DNA from 3 places in the Paenibacillus sp. B-A-8 genome. Region 1 is predicted to be linked to each of the others. Evidence: predicted binding sites of a transcription regulator. Region 1 holds the regulator's gene; each other region holds the start of a gene.
What was found. Region 1 encodes LexA, which represses DNA repair genes until DNA is damaged. Its sites were predicted from a motif close to CGAACATATGTTCG; they were not measured.
Positions count from the first base shown of each region.

Region 2: a site for LexA is predicted at 1,577-1,590, ahead of ACN6MV_RS23335 (YolD-like family protein). Genes of this name have one in related genera too.
Region 3: a site for LexA is predicted at 1,309-1,322, ahead of addB (helicase-exonuclease AddAB subunit AddB). Genes of this name have one in related genera too.

Region 1 is NZ_CP183882.1:3,878,581-3,882,793, forward strand. Features, by position in the region: gene ACN6MV_RS17345 (HAD family hydrolase) at 1-476, opposite strand, end outside; gene ACN6MV_RS17350 (hypothetical protein) at 510-1,037, opposite strand; gene ACN6MV_RS17355 (DUF896 domain-containing protein) at 1,087-1,296, opposite strand; gene ACN6MV_RS17360 (LysM peptidoglycan-binding domain-containing protein) at 1,406-1,819, opposite strand; gene lexA (transcriptional repressor LexA) at 2,114-2,740, shown strand; gene ACN6MV_RS17370 (L,D-transpeptidase) at 2,990-3,328, shown strand; gene ACN6MV_RS17375 (hypothetical protein) at 3,476-3,856, shown strand; gene ACN6MV_RS17380 (hypothetical protein) at 4,077-4,213, shown strand, end outside.
Region 2 is NZ_CP183882.1:5,163,865-5,168,077, forward strand. Features, by position in the region: gene ACN6MV_RS23320 (hypothetical protein) at 1-90, opposite strand, end outside; gene ACN6MV_RS23325 (M15 family metallopeptidase) at 166-852, opposite strand; gene ACN6MV_RS23330 (hypothetical protein) at 1,042-1,200, shown strand; gene ACN6MV_RS23335 (YolD-like family protein) at 1,203-1,538, opposite strand; gene ACN6MV_RS23340 (hypothetical protein) at 1,917-2,477, opposite strand; gene ACN6MV_RS23345 (PH domain-containing protein) at 2,596-3,084, shown strand; gene ACN6MV_RS23350 (glycosyl hydrolase) at 3,163-4,213, opposite strand, start outside.
Region 3 is NZ_CP183882.1:5,294,145-5,298,357, reverse strand. Features, by position in the region: gene ACN6MV_RS23955 (MerR family transcriptional regulator) at 187-981, shown strand; gene addB (helicase-exonuclease AddAB subunit AddB) at 1,453-4,213, shown strand, end outside.

The DNA of each region.
Region 1 (4,213 bases):
AATGCAGGGCATCCGTTAGTCAAAAGCAATAACTTCACTTTTCCCTTCAGTTCTTCGAGCACCTGAATTGTTTCTTCATAGATGTAAGGCCGATTTCTACGCTCTGCTGCAAATTTGGCTGCTAATGTCTCAGCAAGAACTTCGTCCTCTACACCAAGTGCTGCAAGACCACGACGCCACGCCTCTTTACGGTATCCCGGTGCAAGCTGCTCCAATTGACGGAATTCCGGTTGTTCACCTGCAGTAAAGTTCCCCCAAAGTGCTTCAAACGGATTAATCCCAATCATTTTTGTAAATGGGTTCGTTTCGTATGATTCATATAGTGCTATGGCTTCTTTACGCACCGCAAGTTCCAGTTCTTGTGGATCAATCGTATCCCCAGCGGCTTCACATGCAGAACGAAATGCTTCATTGACGCTCCGATCATCCCAGAGCAGTGTATCATCAAGGTCAAATAGTACAGCGGAAATTGGCATTACAGGTCTCCCTCTCCCATGGCTGGTTAATTTCTATTCGTGAACTACTTCAATTTGGTGAGCTTTTGCGAATGCTTCCAGTCGAGTCCCCATCGCAGTTGTATCATAACGATTCATAAGTCTGGTAAAAATCCATTTCGTGCGTTTGCCTTTATGCTTAATAACAACAGCTCCACGCGAAAGGATAATTTTCTCAATATCAGAAGCTGGTAAATAGCGTTCGCGATTGAATTTTATAGTGGATAGTCTAGCATTCTCCACCTTCAAATACGGACGTCGGAAAAACAGAAGTGCTGCTAGTAAGTAGTACAAAACGACTCCTAGCCAATTCATCAGCATACCATTGCCTTTGGCCTGATCTACCGAACCAATCATCCAAAACATAGTACCAAGCACTAATAACACTACTGGAAATGCAATGTTACGGCCTTTAAAGGTTTCACTGTTCTTGCCAGGAGATTTGGATTTTGATGCGTAAATCGTTTCCTTCCCCTGTTTCTTTCTTTGCTTGTTAATTTGCTGTGTGTTACGTTGAACCATTCTTTCCCAAGAACGGGCCATATGCGTTCCCCCTAGTCATCCAGTAGTATCTATGAAAAGGAACAGGGTGTTAATGCTTAAGCCCCTTGTTACCTTGTTCATGCTCATCATTATCGACCAATTCAATCGTATTCAATTGTGCTCGGAAGTTATTGCGAATATTCCCCAAATAGATTTCACGAAGCTTGGCGCGTTCCGCCGTTTCCTCTTGATTAAGGCCTACGCTCTTCTGTTTGCGTGCCAATTCGTTAATACGCGCGACCAACTCATCAATGTTCAAAACTTTCCCTCCCCATATAAATTAATTCTAACTCTGCCATGAGAAAAAGAGCTTGTCAAGGTTTACTCCCTGCAAGCTCTTTATGTCCTTCTATTATGTTCTTAGAATATTAATAAATAGGTAAACTGAGAATATCTCCAGCATTAATCTGACTGCCTTTAATGCCATTAGATTTTTTAATTCCTTCTATATATACAGCCGTCTTCATATCCGATGGTTTATTCTCAAGAGCAATACTCCAAAGTGTATCTCCGCGTTCAACCACTACGCGCTTCTCATCCTTCATTAAAGTAGTAGATCCTGCAAATACATTACCTACTACTGTGAGTCCTGATAGTACGAGCACAATGATCAATGTAAGTTTAATAACAAAATCTCTCCGGAACAAACGCATCAATCCTTCAAGCAAAAGCGCTGTAATCTCTTTAATCTGAGCTGAATAACGGGTAACAGGATTATGTCCTAAAGATTCAACCACGGGGGCTTTATCGTAGATGCTACGGTATGTACTGTATTTTAACATGAATATCATCCTCCAAACACTTGTTCTTACTTTTGAAATTATAATAACACGAACATGTGTTTTGTTCAATACTATTTCAGAACAATTGTTCTCTTTTTTTGAAAAGAGTAAATCACCCTATCATCTATAAAAAGAATCCAGCTGATCATTGTTTTAAAGTTCGCTTTATCAATACGAGACTACCATTTATTAACTCTTTCGAATTAATATTTATAATAGTTAGAACTTATGTTTGTGCGAACGGTAGTTCTATGTTATAATTTTCCCAAACATTACTATATGGGGTTGATTCCAATGTCAAAGATTTCAAGTCGCCAGCTGGCGATCCTGGAATTTATACGTAGCGAAGTCCGCAGCAAGGGTTATCCTCCTTCCGTTCGGGAGATTGGAGAAGCTGTTGGTCTTGCTTCCAGCTCCACAGTTCACGGTCATTTGGATCGGCTAGAGAAGAAGGGACTTATCCGTCGAGATCCAACGAAGCCTCGTGCAATAGAATTGCTTGGCCAAGAGGATTCCGAGAATGTCCATCATTTCGCACAAACCGTCGCACGCATTCCTGTCGTAGGTAAGGTTACCGCCGGGGTTCCTATCACTGCTACTGAGAATATTGAAGACTACTTCCCGCTTCCAACTCACTATGTTGGAGATAACAAAGTATTTATGTTATCGGTTCAAGGTGACAGTATGGTCGAAGCTGGGATAATGAATGGTGACTATGTTATTGTCCGTCAACAACAGACAGCTGATAACGGAGATATCGTTGTAGCTATGACCGAAGAAGATGAAGCTACCGTTAAGACCTTTTATAAAGAACGTGATCATATACGTCTTCAGCCGGAGAATCCGGCGTACGAGCCTCTTCGCCTTAATCGCGTGACCATTCTCGGCAGAGTTATCGGATTATTTCGAGATATCCACTAAGTATGCACTCCTACCAAGCCAAAACGGATACCGTCCATTAAAGGACGGTATCCGTTTCTACGAGAAGCATAATGATACTGTTTTCTGTAATATCAAAGGCTGTTCCACAAATGTGGAACAGCCTTTTTTTGTTTTCTAACTCAAATTATCCATACTAGAACACGCGTTCGCATACGCTAAAATGGCCATTTTCTATTAATAACCGTTTAGGCTTTCTGCTCATATCCTATTAGAAAGGAGTGTTGCGCAATGCCAAATTACCGAATTATTGTAGATCTGACCCAGCGTATGCTGTATCTTCTTGATAACAACATTGTGATCAGAGGTTTCCCCGTCGGAATCGGTAAAATGTTAACCCAATCACCCTTGGGTGACTTCACTATTATTAACAAAGAACCCGATCCAGGTGGTCCATTTGGGGTCTTTTGGATGGGTCTATCTAAGCCTCACTATGGAATACATGGAAATAATGATCCCTCCTCGATAGGTCACGAAGTTTCCCACGGTTGTATTCGGATGTACAATGAGGATGTGCTAGCACTAGCTGCGATTGTTCCGATTGGAACTCAAGTAACGATCAGGAATTAAATCTATCCATAAATAAACACACTTCACTCATGGTTCAATGAATGGGGTGTGTTTGTATTTAAGTATTTTTGATGGCGTAATAGGAATTATGTGGTTATATGTCGAATAATGTTAACAGGTTTTCAAATAGAAAGGAAGTGTCTGGTTTTGAACAACTCCAAAATAAGAACCCTCGTCGATTTTAAAGTCGATGCACTTGTTAAACTCTCAGGATTATTGTTAAATAACGATCAAGCTAGTGGAAAAAAAGTAAATCTACTCACCTCATTCGGCAGTATTCAAGGGACCATCTCCCCTTCCACCTCCAATAAAGAGGATGTTTTTGACTTTAAATCTCTAATGGATGATGTCATTGTAGATGAATACATATCTTATTTAGGTGCGGAACATCCCGATAAAAATTTCAGCTATAACTTTGTAGTCCTCAATGATGTTTCTGTAAGACCCTATGCTAACTATGAATCATCGATCGAATACAAGCAGCTAATTGTGTATACCGATCAAATTACGGCTTTCAATTTCTTATAATTTTGACATATTTACATTAATAACTCTCATCTAAGCACTCAGTAACTGCCCTAGCATGCATTAAAGGCGGATCTCAGGGTGCTTTTTTTTGCTAATGCTGTAATTGTTCCTATATTTCAACGAATTTCACTTTTAGCAGATACTAGTCGAGAAGATTAAGGCATATCTTTCATTAAGTAATAAATCTTGCTCTGCTGAGATAACTAGGAGGTGTGATTCCATGCTGATTTTCTTGATATACATATTTGGTATTATAGGAGTTGTCTTAATTCTTAGTGCCGGTTTTCTAGAATTGAAAAAGCTATCTACTTCTTCAGATCTTTCAAAGCTGTTAAACGCAATCTCATCCTTTAACAT
Region 2 (4,213 bases), 1.3 Mb from region 1:
CGCCGACCCGATTGGATTAGCGTAACTAGCTCCCATTACACTCAGTGACAGTACAGTGCAGCATGCAAGGCTTGTTATCAGCTTGTTCACAACGTATGCCTCCCTTTATAGTTAGTGATCACTGATAATTTCCCCTTGGATGGCACTGTCTATACATGAATAGCTTTACTCTTTTACTACATTCACTGTCTTGCTCGCTGCGTCATACGTAACCTTTGCTCCAAGCGCCTCAGCCAGAACCCGCACGGGTACATATGTTATACCTGTATCAAGAACGCCATCCGTAAGCTTGCTGCCATTCAAGGTTATCGATACTTTAACATCCTTATTCACTGCGTCATCCTCCCCGATTATCCTTTTTAAAGCTTCATTGACCTGATCCGTTGTAGGACGTTTACCTGCGCGAAGTTGACTTGTGGTTAAACCGAAGGTCATCTGCAAGTGGGAATAATCTTTAAAAGACGTCCAGTCTCCTCCCCATTCAAGCCCCAGCTGTTTACCCACCTGTACCACCTCTTGCCAGTCCGCTATTTTATCTTTATCCCCATCACGATTCATATCCCAGGAAAGACTATTTCCGTCCGGCAGCAAAAGCGCAAAATCAAACGCAAGGCCATAATTGTGATAGCTGGTTCCACCCTTGGCGTTGGTAACTATTGGCCCCGGCTTACTTCTCCCCTGTGCATACAAGGCATTTTGCTCTGCGATTGAGCGTAATCCCTGGGTAATCACAATCGGCACTCCTTTGGCATAGCTTTGCTGAATCAAAGCCTTCGCTCCTGCTGCCAAAACAGGATGAAGCCCAACAAGACGCGCCGTCGATTTATCCCTTACTTGTTCCAAAGTCAGCATAGAATCACCCCTTGCTATAATCAATGATCCCGACTCCCCATTCGCTTGTACTAATAACCCTTTCTTATATTTTAAAAAAAGACCCCGGTATCCCCGAGATCTAACCTGAAAGGTAGCTATTCACGGCTTCTCCACCTTGGATCAATTCCACAAAAAAGGGCAAAATATTAGCGAAAGGTGGGAACACATATGGACATTCATAGCGATAGCTATAGAGTTGCTGCACTCAGCGAACAGGATGAAGCACTCGAAATTATTCGGAATGCCGAAGCTTCTATTGCACATCTAACCGGCAACCCAACCGTGACTCTAATTGCTTATGAAAAAAATGAAGGCAGCAATTCTTAGCATCAGACGATGTAAACCTCAACAAGGTCATCCACATTGATCCACTTCCATTCCTCCGCCCACTGCAGCTTAAACTCACGCGAGTGGGTGTGAATGGAAGTCACAAAGCCACTTATTGTCGTATTCTCAAAGGGATCAAACAACACAACAGTCACACGCACATGACTCCGTAACGATAAGGCCAGTGTACATTCGATTTCCTCCAGTTTCTGCTCATCCAGAATAGGCTTAATGCGGCGCAGCGTCTCCCGTTCATCCCTAATAATTCTTACCTTGTGCTCCGGCAGCATCATCCGACTGCTTTCCCACAGTCCGTTTTTCTCCAGCTTTTTGCCCATGGTAACCCCTCCCTAATATCTATACTATCCTATTTATACGAACGTATGTTTGTATTATATCCATACCTTCGCTGAATAATCAATAATCAGGAAAAAGATACCACTTTCTATCTTCCTCTTTATCTAAAAGTTGTATAATAATACATATCTGATCGAGAGGAGCTTTCCACTTGAAAAAAAATACTGCACTTCTCATCCTAATCCCTGCATTATTCCTGTGCATATACCCCCTCGTATATCAAAGTAATACACTCTCAGACCTTACAAAAGGAATTGTAGCTGGCTTATTTATAGGATTGGCAGTGTTACCTCTACTTAAGCTCAAAATCGCAGCAAAAAGACGCTGACAGTTAAACTGTACAGCGTCTAAATTCCGATCTATTCTTTAACGTTCTCTGTCTCAGTGGTGGACTGACCATCGGCATCGATGAGCCCTGTTGCTTCTCTTGCTTCATTAAGCTTGGATATGCCGTACAGCATCGCTACATCAGCGTTCTGATTCAATTCCTGGAACTGCTCAGCAGTGACCTCTGTGGAATCAGCACCTTGAGAAGCTTGTTCTTTTAGAGCATAAGCACTTTGAAAAGCAATTTTGGACTCCTCAAGCAGCTTACGAATATCTTCAGGCAAGCTAGAGGAGATCTTCACCTTTTCAGCCTGATTAGATAGGTCTGTTGCAGTTTTCTGGAACTCGTTAATCTTCTTCTCTAGCTGCCTGTCCGAAAGCTCTCCTGCTGAATAACCAGCGATGGCTTCGTTGAACTCCGCTAAAGATGATTTTCCTAATTCCTCAAGTTTAGACATTTCATTGTAGAAGTTTTGCACGGTCTCCTGCACTTCTTCCTCTGAGGCAGGCGCCGATGAAGTTGAATTATTATTGCTGCAGGCGCTAAGGATGACAGTCAACATTAGCGTTCCTATTAGTAACACTTTTTTCATTTATTTATCCCTCCACTTAACAGAATAATGTCGCTTTGTGTAAAGTGCAAATGAAATTTATGTAAAATGACTATTATGTTATAATTATTTCAATTGTAATTAGGGAAGGAGAGTTTTTATGCCTTATTGCACAACCTGCGGTTCAGAATATAAGCAAGGCGTGAAATTTTGTGGAGAATGTGGATCTAGCATTGACGGCACCGCTCCAGTGACCGCCCGGCGTCCATCAGCAAATCTAAACGCTACTCAAGAAGTCGTACTCTGGAAAGGTAAACCGGCTAGCATCTCGGATCGCCTCAAAGGAATCGTACGCCTAAACACGACTACGTACACCATTACAAGCCAGCGCATTATGGTAAAGACCGGACTTATCGGTAAAAATGTCGAAGAAATTGAATTACTGCGCGTACGCGATTTATCCGTAGCACAATCTATCATGGACCGGATGCTTGGCATTGGTTCATTAACTGTATTTTCTGATGATGCCTCAGCGCCTCAGCTTCTTTTCCGAAAAATCCATGATGCCCAAACCGTCAAAGATGTTCTGCGCAAAGCCGTTCGAGACGAGAAGATCGCCAACAACATTAGCTACCGCGAACAAATCTAAGATGGTTTTTAAGTTAAAAAAAGCCCCGAAATCCGGGGCTTTTTTTGCTTACGCTTCGACGCTCAAAGCAGATATTTTTTATGGAAGATAGAACGCACTTGCTGGAATAATCCCCTTTGGCTGGCTAGGGCTTTCCCATTGCAATACAATCCGCGCGTCCCCCTCATTCTCATAGTATTCCACTTTTACTTCGTGCAGCTTGCCTGCAATCAGATTTACACTACCTTTTCGCTCCTGTCCACTCTGCTTCACCCAACTGTCAATGATTAACCCTCCATCAATCCACACCCGTACCCCGTCATCAGAGGAGGAGTAAATGGTATAAGTCTCACTATAAGCTGCCGTCAGCTTACCGCTCCAACGTATAGAGAAAGCATCGACACGAATGGCTGGATCGGGTGAACCCTGTTTCCATGAAAATTGGATGTTCGCATCAGTTCGCGTCAACGCAGGAGTCCCGCTAAGGGTCATATTATTGAAATATTGCCCCCATAGCCCGCTTTGCAGCACACTATCTCCTTTAGCAGCCACAATCGCTGCCTCAGCAGCATATTCATCTCGTGTGAATACAAAGCTGTCGTTCATAAAGGCTCTAATCACCGCATCGGTGTTTTTCTCATAAAGAAGCTTGCCCCAGGTCATTTGATAAGACCATTTCGGCTGCGATTTAGCCAGTAGTGTAGGAGAAGGAAGCTCTCCGTTCTCTCCAATCGCGATCAGCTTTCCTCGGCCAAGATCCCATAGACTATCATAGTGACTTCCCTTGAAATCGCCGTCATAGATGTCTAGCGCCAGCACATCTACTTTGTCACCGCTCGGATAGTATTCCGCAGGCTCATCACACCATTGATTTTTGGCGTTTGGGCTCCATACCCACAATAAATTATGCAGCTTATGATAGCTGGTAAAACGGTCAAACATAAGGTTCCAGAGTTCTACGTAATTGCTCTTCTGCCCCCACCAGAACCATCCACCATTCATTTCATGATACGGCCGCCAGAGCACGGGAACGCCTGCATCATTAAGTTTTTTTAAAGACAGGGCTATCTTATCCAGATCAGCGATCAGTGCGTTATACTGAGTCGTACCCGGAGTTATATATGTGTCAAAATCAGCATTGCTTATGCTC
Region 3 (4,213 bases), 1.4 Mb from region 1:
CGACCATACCAATATGACTGCATAGACAGCAATACATGTTTGATAATCCTTTGATACATGGTTTAGTTCTTCATGTTTGCCTTCCTTTCTGGTAATAAATTCATTTTGTATTTCGTTGCGTTTATCAGTCGCATATGTTTTAATCATCATAAACTTTTGTGTTACAAAAAGGTCAAGAGGGTAGATATGAAGAACTATTTTACAATTAAGCAAGCAGCAGAGATCGTAGAGATGACCACTGAGACCTTGCGGCACTATGATCGTATTGGATTAGTCAAGCCATGCCATAAAGATGAATTATCGGGATATCGATACTATTCCGAGCAGGAGCTCGTAAAGCTGCAAACCATTGAACTGCTCAAAGCAATGGATCTTACTTTAATGGATATTAAAGATATTTTGCAGCAGAATGATCTCTCTAAAGTAATTGCATTTCTAAAACAAGCAGAAAAAAGAGCAGACGATAAAATTGCTCGTCTGCAGTATGCAAAATCGAAAATTAAACGTGCCTATCTACATTATGAAAATAAGTTCCACGACGGTTATAGTCAAAGTGAAAATTACTTTGTCAGACACATAGAGGAAAGGGTAATTATGCTTTCGAATAAAATGGAAAGCCCCACACTTAAGAATTTATGGGACTATCACAGACATTTCTATCAACAAATCGAAACGTCTCTGCATTCAGAATTTCTGTTTGAAGATATGGCAGGAATGTTCACGACTGAAGGAATAACACAATTATTTGCTGTTTGCTTGAAATATCCGTCTTTAGAGGGGCTGACTGTGCTACCAGAAGGGGACTATCTGTGTGCAATTTGTACCGAAGAGAATAAGAATGCTGTATTACAAAATTTACTTGAAAGGGCAAAGACGGAATACGATGTGTGTCCAGATTTTGTTCTTCATAATATTATTGTGACTGGAATATTGCAGTGGGATTATCAGATACAACTGTTCATTAAAAAACGCTCATGTTAGATTAAATACAAAGGAAAAGGTTTAGGAAAAGAAAAATGTTTGATTGAAAGTCGCTAATTTAGCGGCTTTTTTTGATTAAGGAATCACGTTTCTTGCCCCTGACTGAGGACAAGGACGTTATACTTCGCCGATTAGATAACTAACTGGCAGATTAACGCTATAAGCGAACCCGAATCTCGAACCCTAACTCTACGCTCCAAACAGAAAGCATCGAACGTTGCGCACCGGGTATTAACAAACTAGAAATACTAAACAGCAAGTCACCAAAATACGATAGTTGCTGTTTATTTCGTAGTTTTTTTATTGTGAATCATTAGAAAATACTAGCAAACGCATGTTCTGATTTGTGCAGTTATGCTATACTGAGGGGACGAGGAACGACTGAACTTTTTCATTTGAACATCATCACACGGTGAGTATTTCACCTTGTATCATATACATTTTCTCCGCTACGGAAGGAGTCTATCATTTATGTCGGTAACCTTTTTACTAGGCCGCTCAGGCAGTGGCAAGACAACAAAAATATGGGAGTCTATCTCTTCTTCATTAGAGAAGGAGCCTCTTGGCGCACCGATCATTATTCTAGTACCAGAGCAAGGTTCTTTTGGAGCAGAACGGGGGCTTCTCACCGTAGGGAATGTGAAGGGGAGCATTCGGGCGCAGACACTAAGCTTTTCTCGGCTTGCCTATCGGGTGAAACAGGAAACTGGGGGTAGCGCTAGCCTGCCTATCAGTGAAGAAGGCAAAAAGATGTTAATTTATAAAATTATCCGCCGTCGCAAAGAGGAACTAAAATTGTTCGGTGCCTCAGCAGACAGACCGGGTTTTGTGGAACGGCTGAATCAACTGCATACGGAGATGAAGCGTTGTTGCTTGGCTTCCACTGATTTAGAGGAACAGTTGTCTGCAATGCGAGGCGCTATTGCAAGAAGCCCTATTCTTGAAGGAAAGCTGGATGATTTACAGGTGGTATTCAGCGATTTAGAGAAGGAGATGTCGCGTCTCTACATCGATGAAGAGGATCGTTTAGCGGAACTAGCTGAGCATATTCCTGATTCCTCCTACATTCGTGGAGCGGAGATTTGGGTAGATGGGTTCCATGGCTTTACCCCACAGGAATTCGTAGTGCTTAGAGAATTAATGCAGCAAGCATCGAAGTTGACCGTCTCACTTACACTTGATCGCTCCTATCCCTATGGAGATCAGTTGAATGAGCTTGAATTATTTCACCCAACTGCGGTTACTTACATTAAACTGCGTGGAATAGCTGAAGAGCTGGGCATGGATGTGTGGGACGAGCTTTTGGAGCCAGCGGTTCTTCCGCGTTTTGAAGAAAGTCCTGCTCTTGCTCATCTCGAAAGGGGATATGACCGTCGAAAGGTCTGGTTTGGTGCAGATGAACTGGCAAATGAAGCAATATCTATAGGTGCAGCAGTTTCTCACAGAGCAGAGGTTGAGGGAGCGCTGCGTGAAATGATCAGGCTGGCACGAGATGAAGGTGCAAAATATGGTGAAATGGCCGTATTAATGCGTAATATTGGAGATTACGAACAGCTGATTAAACCGTTGTTCCAAGATTATGGAGTGCCATTTTTTCTGGACCAGAAGGTAAATGAGCTGCATCATCCATTGGTAGAGTTTGTACGTTCCGCATTGGATGTAGTGCGTCGACGCTGGCGCTTCGAGGATGTTTTCCGCTGCGTAAAGACAGAGCTTTTGCTGCCGCTGGACGGGAGTATTACGCGTGAGGATATGGATGATTTAGAGAATTATGTGCTGGCTTGTGGGATTCAAGGGTATCGCTGGACGGATGGCCGTTCTTGGAAAGGAATTCCTAGCTTGTCGCTGGAAGGCGGCAGACAGATGGATGAAGAACTGCTTGCTACGATGGAACGATGCCGTGCCAGTATAACGGGTCCTCTATTTGCTTTTGAGAAACGGATACAGAAGAGTAGAAGCGGTCTTGAACTTTGTACCGCCGTGTACAAGCTGCTGGATGAGACGGATGTTGCTCGAAAGCTGGAGAAACTTAGTGTTGATTCTATGGAGAAGGGGCAACCCGAGAAGGCTAGAGAACATAGTCAGCTGTGGGGTGCAGTGCTTGATCTGCTTGATCAGATCGTTGAAATGATGGGTAACGAAAGACTTGAATTTGATGTGTTCACCGGAGTCCTAGAGACAGGACTTGCTGAGCTTAAGATGGGACTTGTTCCTCCCGCGCTCGATCAAGTACTGGTTGGTAACATGGATCGGACTCGACCAACGGGAGTTAAATACGCTTTTTTGCTTGGATTTAATGAAGGTGTTGTGCCTGCGCAGTTTAAGGAAGATGGAATTCTCTCGGAAGGCGAACGCTCTGTGCTTGAGAACGCCGGTATGGAGCTTGCTCCTGGTGCTTCTCGTAAGCTGCTGGACGAGCGGTTTTTGATCTATAATGCGCTAACGACAGGAAGTCGAAAGCTCTGGATTAGCTACGCCACAGCTGATGATGAGGGCAAGGCGCTTCTTCCCTCTGAGGTAATCCGTCATTTGTATAGAATGTTCCCAAGGGTTCATGAGCACATCCTATCCACACTTCCCTCTGCGGGACTACCAGATGAAGTCAGAGATTCCATTCACCTGGGTTACATTGGTCATCCAGAACAGAGTCTTCGTGCATTGATTATGCAGCTACGCCAGTGGCGTCAAGGGACCGAGATCCCTGTATTGTGGTGGGATGTTTATAATTGGTTTGCGTCTGATGAGAAACGAAGCCTCGAACTGAAACGTCTGCTCAGTTCATTGTTTTATCGTAATGAGGGAACGAAGCTAAAGCGTGGTACTAGCCTGCGATTGTATGGGGGATCGACACTGCGCGGCAGTGTGTCCCGGATGGAGAAGTTTGTTGCTTGCTCCTTCTCCCATTTTGCATCCTACGGACTTAGATTGAAGGAACGCCAGCTATATAAGCTGCAAGCACCTGATATTGGACAACTGTTCCATGCTGCGTTAAGTGACATGGCGGTAAGACTGAAAGAAGAGGGCCGCGGCTGGGGAAGCTTGTCTCCAGAGGAATGCCGGCGTGAGGCAAGTGAAACGGTAGAACGTTTATCGCCGATGCTACAGGGTGAAATTCTGATGAGCTCTAAACGTTACGGATACATTTCCCGCAAGCTAAAGAACATTGTTGGACGTGCTTCTGTGATTCTGGGCGAGCATGCCCGCCGAGGTAGCTTTGAGCCGGTAGGGCTGG